Regions from separate parts of the Brevibacillus sp. MER 51 genome, predicted to be linked through region 2. Evidence: predicted binding sites of a transcription regulator. Region 2 holds the regulator's gene; each other region holds the start of a gene.
The links. The regulator CtsR, encoded in region 2, represses protease genes until heat stress. The targets are predictions, from matches to a motif close to ATGGTCAATAAAGGTCAAACA.
Positions count from the first base shown of each region.

Region 1: clpP (ATP-dependent Clp endopeptidase proteolytic subunit ClpP) is a predicted target of CtsR. The motif match lies at 5,261-5,281, and genes of this name have one in related genera.
Region 3: clpP (ATP-dependent Clp endopeptidase proteolytic subunit ClpP) is a predicted target of CtsR. The motif match lies at 1,006-1,026, and genes of this name have one in related genera.

Region 1 covers NZ_JAMAUS010000002.1:323,264-330,771, reverse strand. The annotation lists gene M3630_RS05980 (GerMN domain-containing protein) at 1-356, shown strand, start outside; gene M3630_RS05975 (MFS transporter) at 376-1,623, opposite strand; gene rph (ribonuclease PH) at 1,839-2,600, shown strand; gene M3630_RS05965 (XTP/dITP diphosphatase) at 2,593-3,186, shown strand; gene M3630_RS05960 (metallophosphoesterase family protein) at 3,217-3,756, shown strand; gene tig (trigger factor) at 3,882-5,174, shown strand; gene clpP (ATP-dependent Clp endopeptidase proteolytic subunit ClpP) at 5,307-5,888, shown strand; gene clpX (ATP-dependent protease ATP-binding subunit ClpX) at 5,909-7,174, shown strand; gene lonB (ATP-dependent protease LonB) at 7,371-7,508, shown strand, end outside.
Region 2 covers NZ_JAMAUS010000023.1:1,600-9,107, reverse strand. The annotation lists gene disA (DNA integrity scanning diadenylate cyclase DisA) at 1-662, opposite strand, end outside; gene radA (DNA repair protein RadA) at 671-2,038, opposite strand; gene M3630_RS28060 (ATP-dependent Clp protease ATP-binding subunit) at 2,143-4,593, opposite strand; gene mcsB (protein-arginine kinase McsB) at 4,654-5,727, opposite strand; gene mcsA (protein-arginine kinase activator protein McsA) at 5,747-6,265, opposite strand; gene M3630_RS28045 (CtsR family transcriptional regulator) at 6,282-6,746, opposite strand; gene M3630_RS28040 (HAD hydrolase-like protein) at 6,934-7,508, opposite strand, start outside.
Region 3 covers NZ_JAMAUS010000010.1:1,612-9,119, reverse strand. The annotation lists gene M3630_RS20420 (copper amine oxidase N-terminal domain-containing protein) at 31-498, opposite strand; gene M3630_RS20415 (hypothetical protein) at 713-934, shown strand; gene clpP (ATP-dependent Clp endopeptidase proteolytic subunit ClpP) at 1,066-1,668, shown strand; gene M3630_RS20405 (H-type small acid-soluble spore protein) at 1,783-1,968, opposite strand; gene M3630_RS20400 (hypothetical protein) at 1,985-2,167, opposite strand; gene M3630_RS20395 (HPr family phosphocarrier protein) at 2,297-2,554, opposite strand; gene whiA (DNA-binding protein WhiA) at 2,604-3,551, opposite strand; gene M3630_RS20385 (gluconeogenesis factor YvcK family protein) at 3,560-4,570, opposite strand; gene rapZ (RNase adapter RapZ) at 4,649-5,530, opposite strand; gene trxB (thioredoxin-disulfide reductase) at 5,765-6,724, opposite strand; gene M3630_RS20370 (tetratricopeptide repeat protein) at 6,789-7,508, opposite strand, start outside.

The DNA.
Region 1 (7,508 bases), on a different contig from region 2:
TCCCAGTCACTCGCTTGGTTCCTGAAACGGCTGATATCGCCAAGGCAACCGTTGAAGAGTTGATCAAAGGGCCGAAACAAGGATCTCATCTCTTCAGCTCCTTGCTGCGTACGACACGTGTTCTAAATGTGAAGCAGGAAAAAGATTTGGTGACGGTCAATTTGAGCAGTGACATCCTCAAGTATGACGATGGCAAGGAAGCGAGCCCAGAAGCTCTGCAATCGCTCGTCTTGTCATTGACAGAGACGACAGGAGCCAAGCAAGTGCAGCTGCTGGTGGAAGGAAAACCGCTAGCTAGTGGCGAGTTCACCAAGCCAGTGAGCCGTCCGGTTCAACTCAATCCCATACAGATGTAAGGAACGAGCCACGCCCGTATTAACGAGCGTGGTTTTTGTTCGTCAATGATTCGTTGCCACTACCGCGTACAGTTCTCCAAATAACCAGCCCGAGCACAAGTGATGGGATCGTGACCAAAAAGCCCGCCACAAAGCCGACTATGCGAGGGTCTGCTATCGTCAAAATCCAACCGCCAAGGAGCATGGATAGACCGATCAGGATGTTTGAAATCGTCGCATCCAAGGCAAATACTCTGCCATGGTAGCTGGGTGCGACATGCCGCATGATCAGCGTATTCACGCTGGCGTTCCCCATTCCTCCCGCAACGGTGGACAGCGCAAAGAACAGTGCCGTTACATAAATCGTGGGTGAAAAGCTGGTCAAAAGCAGCGCAAAGCCTTCCAAAGCGAAGCTGCTGGCAGCCACTTCGTTAAAGTAGCGCTGAAAGCGCTGAGCAAGCACTCCCCCGATGATGAAGCCAATTCCAATCGCACCGTACAACAAACCAATTCCCCATTCACCGGCAGCAAACACTTGATAGGCGTAGACACTGATCAGGACATTGATGATCCCCCCGCCGATTGGCCACACGGCTTTCAGCAAAAGGATGGCGTAGACAAGCGGTGTGGATGTGATGGCGCGAATCACCTCTCCGTAGGAAGAGACTTTAACCGTCTGCTGCAACTGCACGTTATTGATGGACTCGTCTGGGGAGGCGGGTACCCTCAGTCGAGCCAAAAATAGAGCAGATGCGAAAAAAGAGAGGGCATTGAAAAGAAAAGCGAGATCACTTCCCCATAATGCAATAAAAATACCGCCGATCAACGAACCGATGGCCATGACGATTCCATAGATACTTTGATCAAGGGCGTTCGCAGTCGCCAATTCCTCAGGGTCAACGATTTTGGGGAGCAGGGACATTCGTGCCGGATTGTAAAGGGAAGAAAAGGCAACTAACGAAAACGTGCCTGCATAGACGATCCATAAATCTGATTTTTCAGATACGAACAAAAACGAAAGAGCAACGAATCCGCGAACGAGATCACAGGCGACCATCACTTTTTTTCGATCAAAACGGTCTGCCATCAAGCCGCCCAGCGGACCAAAAATCAAGTGAGGCAGCGTACGCAGGGCAAGGGTAATGCCTACAGCGATAGCTGTTCCCGTTATTTCGAGCAGCAGAGCGAGCACAGCAACGCTGTTAAACCAATCACCGATTCCGCTAAGGAAATTGGCGGTTAAAAGACGCCGCAAATTCGGCTTTTTCAAAAGAAACAGGAAGCTCATTACCTAAATTCACCTACCATCAAATTAATTAAATATCTAATTAGATAATATTTAAATTAATGGGTGGTAGCAAGAACTTTTTTTATGTGGAAGGAAGTGAAAAGAATATTTGCAATTAACGTAAATAGGGAAGAGGCGTTTGTGCAGTGGCAGATCGTTTCCCGCGTCTGGTATAATGAGCGGAGTGTAACAAAGCGATTTAGGAGGAACTTGGAATGAGAGTGGATGGCCGTGCCCATGATCAATTGCGCCCTGTAACCATTACGCGCAATTACATTAAACACGCAGAAGGATCGTGCCTGATTGAAGTCGGAGACACAAAGGTGATTTGTACGGCGACTTTGGAAGACCGGGTACCGCCTTTTATGCGTGGTGGCGGGAAGGGCTGGATCACAGCCGAGTATTCCATGCTTCCCCGAGCAACAGCGACCCGCAACGCGCGTGAGTCGTCCAAAGGAAAAGTCGGTGGACGAACCATGGAGATTCAGCGTCTGATCGGACGTGCTTTGCGCTCCGTTGTGAGCCTCGAAGCAATGGGTGAACGCACCATTTGGTTGGATTGCGATGTCATTCAGGCAGACGGTGGTACACGGACAGCTTCGATTACCGGAGCTTACGTGGCAATGGTAGACGCGATGCAGAAGCTGGTAGATAGTGGCACCTGGAAACAGCTGCCGCTCAACGACTTCCTGGCAGCGACCTCAGTAGGGGTAGTCGGTGAGGAAGCCGTGCTCGATCTTAACTACAAAGAAGATTCTACAGCGATTGTCGACATGAATGTCGTCATGACGGGAAAAGGAAAGTTTGTCGAGCTGCAAGGAACAGGGGAGGATGCTCCGTTTTCTCCTGAACAGCTACAAGAAATGATTGCCCTTGCAAAAGTCGGCATTGACAACTTGATTAACAGCCAAAAAGAGGCGCTCGCTGATGTTGCGCTCTCTTTTGCACAATCAGTAGCGGAGGAAAGTCATGCCTAATCGAAAAAAAGTCGTTCTTGCAACACGTAACCAGGGAAAAGTGAAAGAATTCAACAGGCTGTTCGCAGATGCAGGCTGGGAAGGAATCAGCCTCGCTGAATTTGACGGTGTGCCCGAGGTAGTAGAAGACAAGGACACCTTCGAAGGAAACGCGCTGAAAAAAGCAATCGAAATCTCTACATACCTGAACATGCCTGCTCTCGGAGATGATTCCGGTCTGGAAGTAGATGCGCTGGAAGGACGCCCTGGTGTTTACTCCGCACGCTTCGCTGGGGAAGATGCAACAGACGAGCAGAATTGGCGTAAATTGTTGAAAGAGCTGGAAGAGGTTTCGACACAGGAACGCACGGCTCGCTTCCGTTGTACGTTGGCGTTGGTGATTCCGGGCGAAGAGCCAATCATTGCCACTGGCGCTTGCGAGGGTGTGATCGCACGTGAACCAAAAGGGACAAACGGCTTCGGTTACGATCCGGTATTCTACATCCCATCGATGGACAAAATGATGGCCGAACTCATGCCAGAAGAAAAGAACCAGATCAGCCATCGTGCTCGTGCCATGCAGCAACTGCTTGAAATCATCAAGTAGACAAGAGAAAAAACAGGAGAGTGAGGCGTGATGGGAATTCTCATCATGAGCGATAGCCACGGCTTGGTTCGGGAAGTAAGCCAGGTCGTCAACCGACATCATGTCGAAAAAATTTTGCATTGTGGCGATTTTTGTGTGGACCATAAGCGCGAGCCGTTTTCCAACATGACGCTTGTCCGAGGCAATTGCGATTCGACACAAGAGGTGCCGACCGAGCAAGAGACCAAATGGCGCGACCTTCACATCCTGCAAACGCACGGGCATCTTTATGGCGTGAAAGGCTCTCTTCTGCGCCTTCATTACCGTGCAGAAGAGGTCGGAGCAAACGTAGTCGTATTCGGTCACTCCCACGTGCCTGTCTGTGGTGTGGAAAGAGACATCTTGTTTCTGAATCCGGGCAGCTTGCAAATGCCACGCGGCTTTCATGTACCGACATATGCTCTTTTAGAAGAGACAGGAACGAGTCCGACAGAAACTTACATATCAGTGGCGTTTTATGATCATGTAGGCAACCCGGTTTCACAATTGGGAGGGAACTATTCTGTTCGTCGACCAATGAGGTCTTCTTGAAAACTAAAAGATTTGTGCTATACTAGAATGGTTATAATGGCTAGAATATTATCATCCGAGCCTGCGAAGATACTATGGCGCGGCTGGCGATGTTCTGTTGATTCGATTTAGGAGGGGAAGTTTACGTGGCAGCAAATTGGGAAAAGGTAGAGAATAACCAGGGAGTCCTGACGGTTGAAGTAGATGCTACGCAAGTAGACGCAGCATTGGATCAAGCGTTTAAAAAAGTGGTTCAAAAAGTTCAAGTTCCAGGATTCCGCAAAGGAAAAGTACCACGCAAAATGTTCGAATCCCGTTTTGGTGTAGAATCTTTGTACCAAGACGCTCTTGACATTCTGCTTCCAACTGCATACGGACAAGCTGTTCGTGAAGCTGGTATCGAGCCAGTAGATCGTCCAGAAGTAGACGTAACGCAAATGGAACAAGGGAAAAACCTGATCTTCAAAGCGACTGTAACTGTGAAGCCTGAAGTGAAGCTGGGCGACTACAAAGGTCTGTCCATCGAAGATAAAGACTTCTCTGTAACCGAAGAGAGCGTTGACGCTGAACTGAAGCGCATGCAAGAGCGTCATGCTGAGCTCGTAGCAGTAGAAGAGGGTGCCGCACAAACAGGCGATATCGCTGTAATCGATTTCGAAGGCTTCCAAGACGGAGTAGCTTTTGAAGGCGGTAAAGCGGAAGATTATTCTCTGGAACTGGGTTCCGGTACTTTCATCGCAGGGTTCGAAGAGCAACTGGTTGGCCTGAACATCGGCGAAGAAAAAGAAATTACCGTAACTTTCCCTGAAGAGTACCACTCTCCTAACCTCGCTGGTAAAGAAGCGGTATTCCAAGTGAAGCTGAACAGCCTGAAGCGCAAAAACCTGCCTGCTTTGGATGATGAGTTTGCCAAAGACGTGAGCGAGTTCGACACGCTGGAAGAGCTGAAAGCAGACACCAAGAAAAAACTCGAAGAAAAAACTGCGCAAGAAAAAGATCAATATGTTCGTGAGCAGCTCGTTCTGAAAGCAGCTGAAAACGCTGAGATCGATTTGCCAGCAGTAATGGTTGAGCATGAATTGGATCAAATGGTAAATGAATTTGGTCAACGTCTGCAATACCAAGGCATGACGCTGGAACTGTACTACCAGTTCTCCGGAATGGATGAGAGCCAACTGCGTGATCAATTGCGTGCAGACGCAACATCCCGCGTTCGTACTTCCTTGACTTTGGAAGCAATCGGCAAAGCAGAAAACATCGAAGCAACAGAAGAAGACGTAAACGCAGAGCTGGATAAACTGGCTGGCGTATACGGCCGCCCAGCAGATGAGCTGCGCAAAATCTTCTCCGCACAAGATGGCATGGCTGCTCTATACCGCGATGTGCAAACTCGCAAAACAGTAGATTTGCTGGTTGCAGAAAGCAAAGTAACAGCATAAGCTTAGAAGAACGCATGATTGGTCAGTGGGCAGGCTAACCCTGAGCGCTGGCTGTCAAGACCACAAGGCACGAGTGTATCGTGCCTTGTTTTTCCACCATTGACTTTTTTCGGCAAAGGAGGAAAATACATAATGCTAATCCCAATGGTCATCGAGCAAACAAGCAGGGGAGAGCGCTCCTACGATATTTACTCGCGCCTCCTGAAAGACCGGATTATTCTCTTGGGCACCGAGATTGATGATGAAATCGCCAATCTGGTTGTTGCTCAACTGCTTTTCTTGCAAGCAGAAGATCCGGACAAAGACATATCGCTATACATAAACTCTCCAGGTGGTTCTGTTACAGCCGGAATGGCCATCTATGACACCATGCAGTACATCAAACCGGATGTGTCCACGATTTGTGTGGGCATGGCTGCCAGCATGGGTGCGTTCCTGTTGGCTGCTGGTGCAAAAGGCAAGCGCTTCGCTCTGCCAAATGCCGAAGTCATGATTCACCAACCGCTCGGCGGTGTGCGTGGGCAAGCAGAAGACATCCGTATTCATGCGGAATGGATTATGAAAACGAAGCGCCAGCTGAATGAGATTTTGTCTGAGCGGACAGGTCAGCCTTATGAACGCGTAGAGCAAGATACAGACCGCGATAATTTCATGAGCGCAGAAGAAGCAAAGGCCTACGGATTGATTGACTCTATTATCGAACGCAAAAACTGACCCGTTGTGAGGTGAAGCGCATGTTTAAGTTTAACGACGACAAAGGCCAACTGAAGTGTTCCTTCTGCGGCAAGTCCCAGGAACAGGTGCGCAAGCTGGTAGCTGGTCCTGGTGTTTACATTTGTGACGAATGTATCGAACTGTGCAATGAAATTGTACAGGAAGAACTGGGCACTGAAGAAGAAATCGATATGAAGGAAATTCCAAAGCCAGTGGAAATTCGCAAAATCTTGGACGACTATGTCATCGGTCAAGATATGGCGAAGAAGTCCTTGTCTGTAGCGGTGTACAACCACTACAAACGAATTAATTCCGGGGCAAAGATCGAGGATGTGGAGCTGCAAAAATCCAACATCATGCTGATCGGGCCGACTGGTAGCGGGAAAACGCTGCTCGCGCAAACGTTGGCGCGCATTCTGAATGTGCCTTTCGCGATTGCGGACGCAACTTCTCTGACAGAAGCAGGCTATGTGGGCGAAGACGTTGAAAACATCTTGCTCAAGCTCATTCAGGCTGCCGACTATGATGTGGAGAAGGCTGAAAAAGGAATCATTTACATCGACGAGATTGATAAGGTAGCCCGCAAATCGGAAAACCCATCCATCACGCGTGATGTGTCTGGTGAAGGCGTTCAGCAAGCGCTTTTGAAAATTTTGGAGGGGACCGTTGCGAGTGTTCCACCACAAGGTGGACGCAAGCATCCTCACCAAGAGTTCATTCAAATCGACACGTCGAACATTTTGTTCATCTGCGGCGGTGCATTTGATGGCGTTGAGCAGATTATCAAGCGTCGTTTGGGTAAAAAAGTCATCGGTTTCGGTGCAGACTTCGGCGATGGCGTAAAAGGCGATCTGAAAGCCGGAGAATACCTGAAATACATTTTGCCGGAAGACCTGCTGAAATTTGGTCTGATTCCGGAGTTCGTTGGTCGTTTGCCAGTGCTGGCTACCTTGGAGCCGCTGGATGAGGAGACGCTCGTGCGTATCCTGACAGAGCCGAAAAACTCTTTGGTGAAACAGTACCAAAAACTGCTGAGTCTCGACGGTGTTGAGCTGGAGTTCGATAACGGTGCGCTCATGCAGATCGCCAAAGAAGCGATTAAGCGCAACACTGGTGCGCGCGGACTGCGTGCGATTATCGAACAAATCATGCTCGATATGATGTATGAGCTTCCTTCCAGAGAAGACGTCAACAAGTGCGTCATTACCGAAGAAACGGTACGCGACAAAGTGAAGCCGCAACTGTTGACCAAAGAAGGACAGGAATTGCACGAAGAAACAGCATAAGCATCGTCTACACGAACCATCTCGCGATAAGCGAGGTGGTTTTTTAGTTGTTGGTTTACGTCTACGCTTGCGGGGCAATACTACTTGATATCGTTCAAGAGAAGCTTTGCATATGCACAAAACGGTCATGAACGTGTTCCTCTCTCTTGGGGGACAAAAGTTGACCGCAAGCGAAGACGCATGGGAGGGACTGCATATGGACTATACGACATTGGTCATTGCTGTCATTGAAGTGGTTGTTGGTATCGTGATCGGCACCTACTTTTGGAACTTGCTGCGAGCGCAGAGAAACACGAAAACCTCAACCGAAAAGGAATCGCGTAAGGATCTGGAT
Region 2 (7,508 bases):
ATACTGACGAGCCTTCCTTCTACTCCTAGCTCGCATATGTACTTGGAGACCTCTGTCTTAATACGTAACACCATCTCAATCCGTTGCAAAACCGAGGCAACTTCGTGCAAAGTAACGAGCTCCTCGAATTCTAACGCACCGAGATTCGTCAAAGTTTGATCAAGCACGGCCTTGTATTTCTCAAGGGTAGATACAGCTTGATTCGCCTTGGCCAAAATGACACTAATTTCGCTTAAAACATACCGGAAATTCCCCTGGTATAGCGTGATTACATTGCGACGCTGGGAGATAGCAATGACCAGATGATTCGTTTGAATGGCCGTGCGTTGTGCTGTACGATGCCGTGTCCCCGTCTCGCTCGTGGGGATTGAGGAGGGCGGGAAGATTTGCGTATTTGCGTACAGGATGCGTTTTGCGTCTTCACTTACTATAATCGCCCCATCCATCTTCGCTAATTCATACAAATGGGCAGGAGAAAAATCACAATTGATGGAAAAACCGCCATCGACAATCGACTTCATCTCCGGACCGCACCCAATAACGATCAAACCCCCGGTTTTGGCCCGTAAAACATTTTCCAACCCTTCACGAAGCTGTGTACCGGGTGCCACGAGACGAAGCACATCACCGATTTGCGGAGTTCTTTTGATGTTCCCCTGCATGCCCACTCCTACCTCCTTATCACCTCGTTCAACGCATCGGCAATATTGCTCACACCAATTACTTGAATATCTGCTGGGGCATCCAGACCGCGGATGTTTTTCTCTGGTATGATGACACGCTTAAAGCCCAATTTATGTGCTTCTCGTACTCGTTGCTCAATACGAGAGACACCGCGTACCTCACCAGTCAAGCCAATTTCTCCGATAACAACATCATGCGGATTGGTAGCGTGGTCACGGAAGCTGCTTGCAATGCTTACGGCAATCGCCAAATCAACTGCTGGCTCATCCAGTCTGACCCCACCTGCTACGTTTACATATGCATCCTGATTTTGCAGCATCATGCCCATGCGCTTTTCCAACACTGCCATAATCATCGCCACACGCTGATGGTCGACCCCTGTTGCCGTTCTCCGTGGGGTTACAAAGCTGGTCGGGGCAACGAGAGCTTGCAGCTCAACCAAAACGGGACGTGTGCCCTCCATACTGGCTACGACCGTGGAACCCGCAACGCCAAATGGACGCTCTGCCAAAAATATCTCAGATGGATTCGCCACTTCCTCCAAGCCGCGATCCTTCATTTCGAAAATACCGATTTCGTTTGTCGAACCAAAACGGTTTTTGACGGCGCGCAAAATTCGAAACGTATTATGGCGCTCCCCTTCAAAATAGAGAACAGCATCCACCATGTGCTCAAGCATACGCGGACCGGCGATAGAACCTTCCTTGGTTACGTGACCGACAATGAAGGTACCGATCCCTTTTCCTTTTGCAATTCGCATCAATTGAGCAGTAGCCTCGCGCACTTGTGCGACGCTCCCCGCAGCCGATTGGATCGTCGGGTGAAACACGGTCTGGATCGAGTCAATAATCAGCACATCCGGGTCTACTTGATTAATATGCTGTTCAATCAAATCCAAATCATTTTCTGCCAATACAAACATCGGCGGCGTTTGCATATGAAGTCGATCCGCGCGAATTTTGATTTGTTTTGCCGACTCCTCTCCCGATACATAGAGAACCTTCGCCCCTTGATGAGCCAAGGCAAAAGATGTCTGCAAAAGCAATGTCGACTTTCCGATTCCGGGATCTCCCCCCACCAAAATGAGTGAACCCGGAACAAGCCCTCCACCTAGAACACGATTCAATTCTCCTATCGTCGTATCCATCCGTGGCTCTTCTTCACTGGCTACCTGGGTTAATGGAATCGCAGATTGGCGCTGGCCTCCGCTCAGCCCTTCGTGACGATGGGCATTTTTTACCGTCACTTCCTCTACCAACGTGTTCCAGCTGCTGCATCCTGGACATTTCCCCATCCATTTTGGCGATTCATAGCCACATTCTTGACACGCGTATTTCGTTTTATACTTTGACATAATCGCACCCTCACTTGGATTTCTTTCTCTACTTTTATCATAATTACGCACCCAAAAAAAGAATACCTCCTGAATCAGGAGGCATTCTATTACGTTTCAACAGCTTACGATTTCGTTTTTTCGAGGCGCTTGACTACCAGCTTGCCTTCTTCGGCTTCGATATTGACGGTATCGCCTTTACTGATCGTACCCTTGAGCAATTCCTCAGACAAATTATCCTCGATGTGGCGCTGGATAGCACGACGCAGAGGACGTGCACCATAAGCCGGATCAAAGCCTTCTTTTGCCAGTACTTTCTTGGCTTCTTCGGTCAATTGGAAATCAATGTCTTGCTCTTTCAAACGTTTACGCAGCTCTTCTGTCATGAGCGATACGATTTGCTCGATGTGCTCTTGCTCCAAAGAGTGGAATACGATGACTTCATCGATACGGTTCAGGAACTCAGGACGGAAGCTCTTCTTCAGCTCATCCATGACTTTGTCCTTCATATCCTGATACTTTCTTTCCGAATCGTTGGTCGTAAAACCAAGCGTCGTATTTTTCTTGATCATGCTGGCTCCGACGTTGGAAGTCATGATGACAACCGTGTTGCGGAAATCGACGGTACGCCCCTTGGAGTCTGTCAGACGGCCATCATCCAATACTTGCAAGAGGATGTTGAATACGTCTGGGTGAGCTTTCTCGATTTCGTCCAGCAAAATGACGGAGTAAGGCTTGCGACGAACTTTTTCGGTTAGCTGGCCGCCTTCGTCAAAGCCTACGTAGCCAGGAGGGGCACCTACCAAGCGAGCGGTGGAATGCTTCTCCATGTACTCAGACATATCCACACGGATCATGGCATCCTCGTCACCGAAAAGCGTCTCCGCCACAGCACGAGCCAATTCGGTTTTACCCACACCGGTAGGTCCCAGGAAGATAAACGAGCCGATCGGGCGTTTTGGGTCTTTCAAGCCAGCACGGGCACGGCGGATCGCACGCGAGATGGATTTGACTGCTTCATCTTGGCCAATGACACGATCGTGCAAAATCTCTTCCATCTTCAGCAAGCGCTCTGTTTCTTCTTCCTTCAGCTTCAACACAGGAATACCCGTCCAGCTCGCCACTACTTGAGCGATGTCTTCTGGCGTAACCTCCATGTTCAGCTGGCCTTGGCGCTCTTTCCAGTCTTTTTTCGTTTTATCCAGCTCTTCACGCAGTTTTTGCTCCTGATCGCGAAGTGCTGCTGCTTCCTCGAACTCTTGTGATTGTACGGCAGCGTCTTTTTCCTTGCGTACCTCTTCCAGACGTCCCTCCAGCTCTTTGAGGTTAGGTGGAACCGTAAAGGATTGCAAGCGAACTTTGGAGGCCGCCTCGTCAACCAAGTCGATGGCCTTGTCAGGCAGGAAGCGTTCCGTAATATAGCGGTCAGACAGTTTTACTGCCTGCTCAATTGCTTCATCGGTAATTTTGACGCGATGGTGGGCTTCGTAACGATCACGTAGGCCATGCAGGATACGAATAGCATCCTCCGCTGTCGGTTCATCAACCTGAATCGGTTGGAAACGACGCTCCAGTGCTGCGTCTTTTTCGATGTACTTGCGATATTCATCCAGCGTAGTAGCACCTACGCACTGTAGCTCGCCACGTGCCAGAGCAGGCTTCAAAATGTTGGAGGCATCAATTGCGCCTTCTGCTCCACCGGCACCAATCAAGGTGTGCAGCTCATCAATAAACAGGATGATGTTTCCTGCTTGGCGAATTTCGTCCATGATTTTTTTCAGACGATCCTCGAACTCACCGCGATATTTGGTTCCCGCAACAACAGTTCCCATATCGAGGGTCATGACGCGCTTATCACGAAGGGTCTCCGGAATTTCGTTGTTCACGATTTTTTGGGCAAGACCTTCTGCGATAGCTGTTTTCCCGACGCCAGGCTCCCCAATCAAAACAGGGTTGTTCTTGGTGCGTCTGCTAAGTACTTGGATCACACGCTCGATTTCTTTTTGGCGACCGATGACTGGGTCCAGCCCGCCATCACGAGCGATTGCAGTCAGATCCCGAGCCAAGCCGTCCAGTGTCGGCGTATTCGCAGCTGGATTCCCTCCAGACGGTTGATGAGATGCCATCATTTCCGAGCTGCCAAGCAGCTGAAGCACCTGTTGACGTGCCTTGTTCAGGCTAACGCCCAAATTGTTCATGATTCTTGCAGCAATGCCTTCTCCTTCACGGATCAAGCCAAGCAGAATATGTTCAGTCCCCACATAGGTATGACCCAGTTTGCGAGCTTCGTCCATCGACAGTTCAATGACCTTTTTGGCGCGAGGTGTATAGTTTGGTGTGTAATTGCTACCGGACTGCTCTGTTCCTCGCCCGATTAACGACTCCACTTCACTCTGGATTTTATCGAGGCCAAGCCCAAGTGATTGCAGTGCCTTTGCAGCAATCCCTTCGCCTTCTCGAATGAGTCCCAGCAGCACATGCTCTGTCCCAATATCTTTGTGCCCGAGACGAACCGCCTCTTCAAGGGCAAGCGCCAGTACTTTTTGTGCTCGTTCTGTAAAACGTCCAAACATCATATCGTACACCTCCGTATAACCGTGTTTTTTCTCTATATGGTTAACAATTGCGTGATACCATTACTCTTGCGATTCTACTACGCGCAGACGCTCGCGGATCAACCTTGCCCTTCTTTCGTCGCGTTGGTCCGGAGTGAGCTTTTGACCAGCATGGTGTTGTAAAAACCCTGGCTGTGTCGTGACCAACAGTTCGTTTAGGACCAGCGGAGACACGTTTGGAATGATGCCAAGATCAATCCCCAGACGGACATCGGACAGGCGCTGAGCCGCTTCTTTGGACTCTACCGTGCGAGCATACATCAAGATGCCAAATGACCGAAAAATCCGATCCTCCAAAGAAACCCGTGTATGCTCCAGCAAGTACGTACGTGCCACACGCTCTTGCTCAATAATCTGTCTGGCTACACCGTAGAGATTGGAAAGGATATCGGACTCAGACATCCCCAGTGTGACCTGATTGGATAACTGAAAAAGATTCCCTAGAGCTTCGCTGCCCTCTCCGTAAATTCCTCTAACGACCAGACCAACTTGATTAATCGCCTGTAAAATTCTGCTGATCTGCTGCGTCATCACCAGAGCGGGCAAGTGCAGCATCACGGATGCACGAATTCCCGTACCCACATTGGTTGGGCAACTTGTAAGATATCCACGTGTCTCATCGAACGCGTAGTTCAAGTTTTTCTCAAAAATGTCGTCTATCTTCGTACCTATTTCCCATGCCTCGTTCAAACGAAACCCGGGTAATAGTACCTGTATTCGAATGTGATCTTCTTCATTAACCATAATGCTGACAGACTCATCTTTCCGAAGTAATACGGCACCTTTGCGAGATTCCTCTGCCAGATGGGGGCTAATTAGATGCTTTTCTACGAGCACGCGTTTTTCTAACGGGTTAATTTGATCCATATGGATAGCCTGGAGCTGATGCCGTTTGCGCATTGCCTCCGAATCGCTTACTTCCGTTACCTTTCTGACGACTTCCTCGCCCTGCGAGTCCGTTGCCAATAACGGAAAGGGGTGCTGGCGCAGGTTACGGGCGATACGCAGCCGTGTACTAATGACAATGTCGGAATCAGGACCTTCTCCTTTCATCCAATTGCTCCACGGGTTTTGCATAAACTGCTTTTGGGACATAACCAGCTAACCTCCCTTGCTACGATTGGGCCATTTTTTGTTCCAATGCTCGAATTCGATCACGCATTTCTGCTGCCTTCTCGAACTCTTCACTGGCGACATGACTTTGCAGCGCTTGCTTTAGTTGCTCCAGCTCTTTACGGATCTTCAGTTTGCCACCGGTGCGCTCTGGTACTTTTCCACTATGCTGTGTGTTTCCATGAATCCGGCGGAAAAGTGGGTCCAGTCGATCTCCCAAAAAGGTGTAGCAATCACTACAGCCAAATCGGCCGCTTTTACTAAATTGAGCATATGTGAGTCCACATGTTTCGCATTGAAGCGGCTTATTCGTTGCCGTTTCGCGTCCATTCTTTTGCATGGGATCAAATTTTAAAAGTCCTGACAGGAGATTGTTGATGCTGAAGTTGTGAAAGCCGGTAAAGACGTCCCCTTTTTCATGAGCACACTGCTCGCAAATATGGTATTCGGTTTTTTCGCCATTGACGATTTTCGTCAAATGAAGTGTCGCCGGTCGTTTTCCGCATTCCTCACAGTTCATATCATCATACCTCCTTTTACTTCAACAAGATTGCTGCGATCATCTGCTTTAAAATATTTGCCCGCAAACGATCCCGCAATTCAGCTTCTAAGGTCAATACGTTTCTCGAGGTAGCGATTTTCATCAAGGTGGCTTCTCTGATGTTGACTAATCCTTCCTCAAATAGTCTTTCTACGATCGCATTTCCCACGCTTTGACTGATGCTCTCACCAATCAGTTCTTCTGTTAGCAATTCTTGCAAGCGTGCTTTGCTGACAATCTGCACCTTGCGTATGCGAATATACCCGCCGCCCCCGCGCTTACTCTCTACGATGTAGCCTTTTTGAACGGTAAAGCGCGTATTGATGACGTAATTGATCTGAGACGGCACACATTGAAAATGGTCGGCAAGCTCACTACGCTGAATCTCGATCGATCCATTGGGACTGTTTGTAATGATGCTTTTCAAGTGATGTTCAATGATGTCCGAGATGTTACGCAAGTCATCGCCTCCTATTCCTCTGTGTATGTTCTTATGAGGTACCTATTGACTTTGACTATCTTTGACTTTAATTATAATGGGTTTAGTGCGTGCCCGCAAGTGTCCCTTACACATTCTAGTGTGGGCAAAAGAGGGTCGCTTGAAACTTGGACATGATCAACAAAAAAACCACTCCCTGAGGAATGGTTTATGCCTGTTTTTGTGTATTGGTGTCGATTGCTGGCAAATGATTTAGTAGCTGTGAGAAGCTGGTAATGATGATATCTGCCCCATCAAGCTCGCCTGGTTTGGCAAAGCCAAAGTCGCATCCAATGGTAAATAAACCGTTTGTTTTGCCTGCTTCCACATCGGAGTGACGATCTCCTACCATGACGGCTTGCCCGATTTTATAATCAGACAACAATTTTGCTACCAGATCATTTTTGGAATGCGTACGGAAACGGCCAGCGGAGTACAGGTCGGTCATCAGCGGTTTTAACTCGTATTCCTGACAAATGGCATCGATATATTCTTCCTGCCCATTGCTTGCTACAAACAATGCAAATCCTTTTTCATGCAGCTTTTCTAAGGTTGATTTTACATCCGGGTATAGCTCAGTCACTCGTTCTTTGAGTAACTGGATTTCATTGTCTAGCAAGAAGGCGTCTGCTGAGTGAATGGCTTCCTCACTCGCGCCCGGTAGCAATTTGTCCCAGATCTGCTCGATCGTCATTCCCAATACATTGATCAGTTCACTTTCGTCAGGGGTTTCTCCTTGCCATA
Region 3 (7,508 bases), on a different contig from region 2:
CTATCTTGATGGGAAGTATCCCATTGATTATTAGGAATTAATTGGAATGCTCAGCTTGTAAGTGAGCGTTTTTGCATCGTATTCTACTTTTGCACCCAATTCTTGGGCAATGAATACGAGAGGCACGAGCACTGCTCCGGTCACTGGACGTGGCGGATTTGCTACACTGGTTTCTTTGCCGTTTTTATAAGCAAAGTTTTGGTTTTCGTACATACGCAGAGCGTACTTGTTGTCTTTGGCAACCAACAGAGATTTTGTCGTGCTATCCCATGCTGCACTACCACCCAAAGCAATCGCCAATGTGCTCGCATTTACATACGCAACACCATTTTCAGTAACGATTTCTTGTGGGAATGGGAACTCCTTGCCGTTTAGCTGAACTTTGATTTTTTGTTGCTGTACAGGAGCAGGAGCAGTTTGGGCGAAAGCAGCCGTTGCCGCTACACTTCCTGTTAGAAGAGCCGCTGTCAGCATCATTGTCGAAAACTTGCGAAGCATAATAAACACCCCTCAAATATCATGAAATGAATTCCAATTTTGTAAGGTTCGACACGAATCAACTTTTTCCTTCTTTTTTATCCCATACATTTCCTATGTAATTCTCTCGCCAAACATGACAAGACTAGGAAAAAAATAAATATCCCACGAACAAATGTTTTTGTGCACAACCTGTGCATAACATTGTGGATAACTTTCGAAAGTGAGGCTTGCCATGGCAGGGGAACGTTTTTTTCTCATCTATCAAGAGGCCAGTGACGAAGAATGCTTATTGACCATTGAACCATACAAAGATCAACAGGAGCTGGCGGAAGCCATCAATCAGCTGCAAGCCAAACAAGTCGATGAATATACGATCATCAAGGGGAAAAAGATGAAAGCCACGCTGAAACTCGCCGTCGATTTAACCGAGGCCGATGAGAATTCCAAGGAATGAATGTTTTCTTTTTCGAGTAGGTTTAGACAGAGGGAAATTGGCAAACATGGTAGTGAGGGAGCGCACTTATGTGTTTGACCTTCATTGACCTTTTGTGTATGATATTGTTACAAAGAGAGGAGGAAGACTAGATGCATATGAATTTAATTCCAACCGTCATTGAACAGACGAACCGCGGGGAACGTGCTTACGACATTTATTCCCGCCTGCTCAAAGACCGCATCATCTTTCTGGGAACCCCAATCAACGACACCGTAGCCAATATCGTTGTGGCACAGTTGTTGTTCCTTCAGGCGGAAGATCCGGAGAAAGACATTCACTTGTACATAAACAGCCCAGGCGGTTCTATTACTGCTGGTATGGCAATTTACGATACTATGCACTTCATCAAGCCTGATGTATCCACCATTTGTATCGGAATGGCTGCTTCCATGGGAGCATTCCTGCTGGCTGCTGGGGCAAAAGGCAAGCGTTTTGCTCTGCCAAACAGTGAAGTCATGATCCACCAACCATTGGGTGGTGCACAAGGACAAGCGAGCGACATTGAGATTGCCGCAAAACGTATTTTGAAGATGCGTGATCACCTGAACACCATCTTGGCTGAACGCACAGGACAGCCTTTGGAGCGCATCCAAAAGGATACCGATCGTGACAACTTCCTCTCTGCCGCTGAAGCAGTAGAGTATGGATTGATTGACAAGGTCATCACTTCCGAACCGTCTTCGAAAAAATAAGAGATAGGTAGTAAAAAAAGAAGCACTCGTGCCTGGATTTCAGGCCGAGTGTTTTTTGTATGCCGAGCAAACCCCAAGAGGCTTCCCCTTGGTTTGCTCGGCTTTTTTCATGGATCATTGTGATACTTCCATTAACTGACTGACATAGACTGTTCGGCTATGTCCTGGATTTTTTTCCTCATGCACACGTGCTGTTGACGTTTTTTCGTCTACAGCATCGATCCAAACGGCTTGTCCTTCGTACTCTACCTTGATGTGGTCGTCGGATTTCATGATGGCTTGTGCTCTCGTTACATTCATATGTGACTGACTCCCTCTATTGATCATCGTCAAGAGCTTGCTTGGCTGAAGTATCACCTGTCATCGTGTCTACAGTCGTTTCTTCAATCAGGCCATTTTGGTCGGAAACAACTCCGCCCCCCAGTCCCTCGTTCACCATTCGATCAATGTCCATGTCATAACAATCGCGGCCTTCGTAACACTTATCACGGTTACTCATGTCTCATTTCCTCCTTCATGCAATCTACATGGTTAGAAATGCCCTGCCCGAAGTAAATTGATACATTTTCATCAAGACGACCAACAAAAAAAGACACCTCCCTTTACGGGAAAAGTGTCTCTCGTGACTCTATTCTTCCTTGCTTACCAGATTCGTAAGGCTGGTGACTGCCTGGGAGGCATCCGGCCCTTCTGCCAAAATAGTAATTTCCGTTCCAGAGCTGATTGCGAGGCTCATGATACCCATGATGCTTTTCGCATTGACCTTCTTGTTGCCTTTTTCTACGAATACTTCCGATGCAAAACGGTTAGCCTCCTGTACGAAAAAGGCTGCTGGACGAGCTTGCAAACCGGTCTTTAACTGAACCACGACCTGCTGTTGAACCATGAATGGACCTCCTTACTTGTAGACTATTATCCTTTAGTATAACATGCATCTACATCGAAATATTTTGTTTTTCTCGTATTTTGTCAGCGATTTCGTTAATTTTTCGCAAGCGGTGGTTAATGCCCGATTTGCTTACTACTCCGCTTGGCACCATCTCGCCCAATTCTTTCAAATTGATGTCAGGATGAGCCACTCGAAGCTCCGCGACCTCGCGCAGACGTTTTGGCAAATTCTCCAATCCCATCTCTTGATCGATGAGCTGGATATTCTCCATTTGTCTGGTAGCTGCATTCACTGTTTTGTTTATGTTGGCGATTTCACAATTGTGTAAACGGTTTACGGAGTTCCGCATGTCCTTTACGATTCGGACGTCCTCGAAATACAGAAGCGCCTGATGAGCCCCTATCAAGCTCAAAAACTCTGTAATCTTTTCGCCTTCTTTAATATAGAGAACATACCCTTTTTTCCGCTCGATGCACTTGGCATTTAGTTTATATCGATTGGCGATTTTGGTCAACGCTTCGCAAAAATCCTGATAGGAAGTGAAAATCTCCAGATGATAGCTGGATGCCTCTGGATGATTCACAGATCCCCCCGCCAAAAAAGCCCCCCGCAAATAAGCAGCGCGGCAGCAGGACTTCTTCACGATCTCAGGAGCGATTCCCGGGATAAACGACAGGCTTTCATCCATGATGCCCAAGTTTTGCAAGATCTCATTGGCCTTATTCGGAATACGCACAATGTAGACGTTGTTCTTTTTCAAACGCATTTTTTTGCGAACCAGCAATTCAGCGTGTATCTGAAACAACCTCTTGATCAACGTGTAAATGCGTCGGGCAATCGCCGCGTTCTCTGTCGTCACATCCAGCACCAGTCGTCCGGCTCCAAACTGCAGACTTCCATTCATTCGAATCAAGGCTGAGAGCTCTGCCTTGCTGCAGCAATCGGCACCCTCCGTCATGGTAAGTTCTTTTTTGGTATGCGCGGCGAATGACATCGACTTCACTACTCCTTCTCTATCTTCAGCACCTTCCGTCTTCGTTTGACGAGTGACACAACCTGCTTGCTGACAGCATGTGCATCATGACGTAGGTATCCATCCTCAAATGTGACTAACGGCTTCGCCACCACGTGGAGACCGAGTTGGCGCAATCTTTTTAGGTCACATCGGACGGGAGCTGCTCCTTTTTCCGCGTATTTGTCCAATACATGGGCAGGCAGCTCGGCTGAATTGACAATGATCGTATCCAGAAATGGTCTATCTACATGTTCATACATGACATTCACGTGCTTGGATGCAGAAAAACCGTCTGTCTCCCCCGGTTGTGTCATGACGTTACAAATGTAGATTTTCGGGGCTTGTGCGTGTGTAATCGCTTCAAATAGCCCGCGTACTAATAAATTGGGCAGGATGCTCGTGTACAAGCTGCCAGGCCCAATCAAAATGGCATCCGCGTCGGCAATCGCCATCAGGGCTTCACTCAGAGGAACAGCGTCCTCTGGATCAAGAAACACCCGCTTGATTTCTTTGCCAGTCAACGGTATTTGGGATTCTCCGATTACGAGAGATCCATCTGTCATTTCCGCTTTCAACTGAATCGATTGCGTGGAAGCTGGCAATACATCTCCACGCACTGCCAAAACTCCGCTTAATGTTTTGACTGCGGTGACAAAATCTCCAGTGATTTCGTTCATCGCTGCAAGTAATAGATTTCCCAAATTATGCCCTGCTAATCCCGTGCCTGTGGAAAAACGATATTGCATGACTTTTTCCATCAACGGCTCTGTATCGGCCAGAGCAGTCAAGACGTTTCGAATGTCGCCAGGTGGAAGCATATCCATTTCTTCTCGCAAACGTCCAGAGCTTCCCCCATCGTCTGCTACCGTAACAATCGCTGTGATATGCACCGGCTCGTGCTTCAAACCGCGTAGAAGGACGGACAGACCCGTTCCTCCCCCAATAACGACTACTCGTAATGGCCTTGACTGTAGCCTCCCGACTCCCTTAGTAGGCATATGTCACCTCATTATTTCTAATACATATACCACAGGTGGCTTTTTATATACGCTTCAGTCTTTCCTGCCATCTTATGCTCATTTGTTCTTTTCCATGTCTCGATGACTGACACGGACAGAAAAATCTTTGCCAAAGGTTTCTCCCAAATGTTCTGCAATGGCGACCGAGCGATGCTTGCCACCGGTACATCCGATTCCTATCACAAGTTGACTTTTTCCTTCCCGCTGGTAATGCGGCAGGGTGTACCCCAAAAAGTCCGTAAGCTTTTCTAAGAATTCTTTTGTGTCCTTGTGCTTCATCACATACTCTGCCACGTCTGGATCACATCCTGTTTTCGGACGCAATTCCTCCACATAATGCGGGTTGGGCAAAAAACGGACATCGAACATCAAGTCAGCGTCTATCGGTGCGCCGTATTTGAAACCAAACGATAATACATTAATCGTAAGTGGTGATCCTTGTTGACCGTATTGGTTGATGATTTTTTCTCGAAGCTGAACTGGCTTCATTTGACTCGTATCGATAATCTGATGCGCCCAGCCCTTCATTTCCTCCAACAAACGGCGCTCGGCGTGGATTCCTTCCAAAGGCGAACCGTTCGGAGAAAGCGGATGTCTGCGGCGTGTTTCCTTATAGCGAGAAACCAATGTCTGATCGTTCGCATCCAGATAAAGGATATGGTAAGATAATCCATTCATTTGATTGAGGCTTTCCATGGTTACGGCTAGATTTTCAAAAAACTCACGCCCTCGCAAGTCAATCACCAATGCGACTCGCTCAATACTCCCACCAGACTGTTTAACCAACTCAGCAAATTTGGGAATCAGTACAGGGGGTAGGTTGTCTACACAAAAAAAGCCTAGGTCCTCCAAGCTTTGTACAGCAACTGTCTTTCCCGCACCTGACATTCCGGTAATAATCAGGAGATTCATGGCCTTGTCGTTTCCCAATTCCGTCACGCAACTCGCCTCCTACGATTCTGACAATAGCATACCATATTGTCGACCTTATTCGCACCTTTTTGAAACGCTTCCCCTGTTTTTCCAATGACGTCTTCTACAGGAGTACAAGCAAATTTAGAAAAAAAATGCGTGACTGAATGCCAGCCACGCAACAATTGTTTATATAGATAAGGGGGTCAATTCATTGTCTATAGATTACTCTTGAATTATTTCACCCATGTTACAAGCAGGTTAAGAGATTGTGACATTTTGTTCCTTCAGCTTTTCATTTAGCTCTTCAACATAATGCTGAGCAGATTGAGCCGCGATCGAACCGTCTCCAGTAGCTGTCACGACTTGACGCAGCATTTTTTCGCGTACATCTCCTGCTGCAAAAATACCTTTTACTTTGGTGTTCATTTTTTCGTCTGTCAGTACGTAGCCTGCGTCGTTGGTGATGCCCAGTGGGCGCACGCTTGCAGTCAATGGGTCCATACCTACATAGATGAACACCCCATCTGCTGGATATTCTCTTTCTTCACCTGTTTTGGTGTTTTGCAAGAGAACCGCTTGTACTTTGCCTTCGCCACGGATCTCTTTTAGTTCTGTATCCCAGATTACTTCGATTTTTTCGTTATCGAAAGCGCGTTTTTGCAAGATTTTCTGTGCACGGAACTGATCACGACGGTGTACGATTGTCACTTTGGAAGCGAAGCGAGTAAGGAACACTGCCTCTTCTACTGCGGAGTCTCCCCCACCAACAACCACCAGCTCTTTATTGCGGAAAAATGCACCATCGCATACCGCGCAGTAAGAAACACCACGGCCGGACAATTCTTTTTCGCCTTGTACACCGAGCAAACGATGCTCTGCACCAGTTGCCACAATAACAGATTTGGTCAAGTATTCCTTGTCACCCGTGATAACGCGTTTGTACGGCTCTTCATCGCGGATTTCCTTGATCTCACCATATGCATACTCTGCACCGAATTGTTGTGCATGCTCAAACATTTTTGTAGAGAGATCAGGGCCAAGAATGGAAGTGAAACCTGGGTAGTTCTCGATATCTTCCGTGTTCGCCATTTGACCGCCTGGAATTCCTCTCTCCAGCATCAATGTGCTCATGTTCGCACGGGATGTATATACAGCAGCCGTCATTCCAGCAGGGCCAGCTCCGGCGATAATGACATCATAAATTTTTTGGTCGCTCATGCTTGTTGCCTCCTCATCTCACACAGTTCTGTTTCCTTATTTAAATTAATTATAAAGTAATAATCTATTTAAAATCAAGTGTCGACAAAACTTTGACGCACTTTGCCAAGGTTGCGGCAGAAATGCCATATTTTTGAGCTAGAAGGGCTTGTGACTGTTTTTCTTTCGTTATCGTTCCGTATACATATTCTAATGCTGCGACCCACGCTACTTCTTTTCGCACTTGTACCTGACTTTGGGCATGTTCATGATGCTTACGCCATACATCGAGGCACCATTCTCCAGCCTCTTGCTTGCCCTGCGCGAGCAAATAACGGCTTATGCCTTCTTCTATACTGCTCTTTTGCTCTTCCGCCGTCGGTGAACCATTCGATCCATCCGGAGTTCCTTCCGGCATGTCTGCACCCATATCGGCCAAAGCCAGCAAAGCCAACTTTTGCAGCTGTTGGTTATCTGTCTGGTAATAAAATTGACGGACCGCGGTTTCAGCTTCATCGTCTCCGATCAGCGACAATGTTTGCAGCACCGCGAATTTCACTTCATCACGTCCATGCTGCAATGCCCAGAGGAGGGAAGCACGGATCATCGGGTCTGTTTTAAAATCTTCCACTCCCGTGAACGAAGCCTTTTCCCAAGAAACATCACGTTGGGTCGTATTGTATTGGTAGGGGATCGGTTTTATAGTCTCCCCTTCTTGTTCGTTTTTTACCATTTGAATGTATTGATCTGCGATACCTGCTTCTGGATCTAACTGCTTGGCTTTTTGCCACCAGCGCAGCGCTTG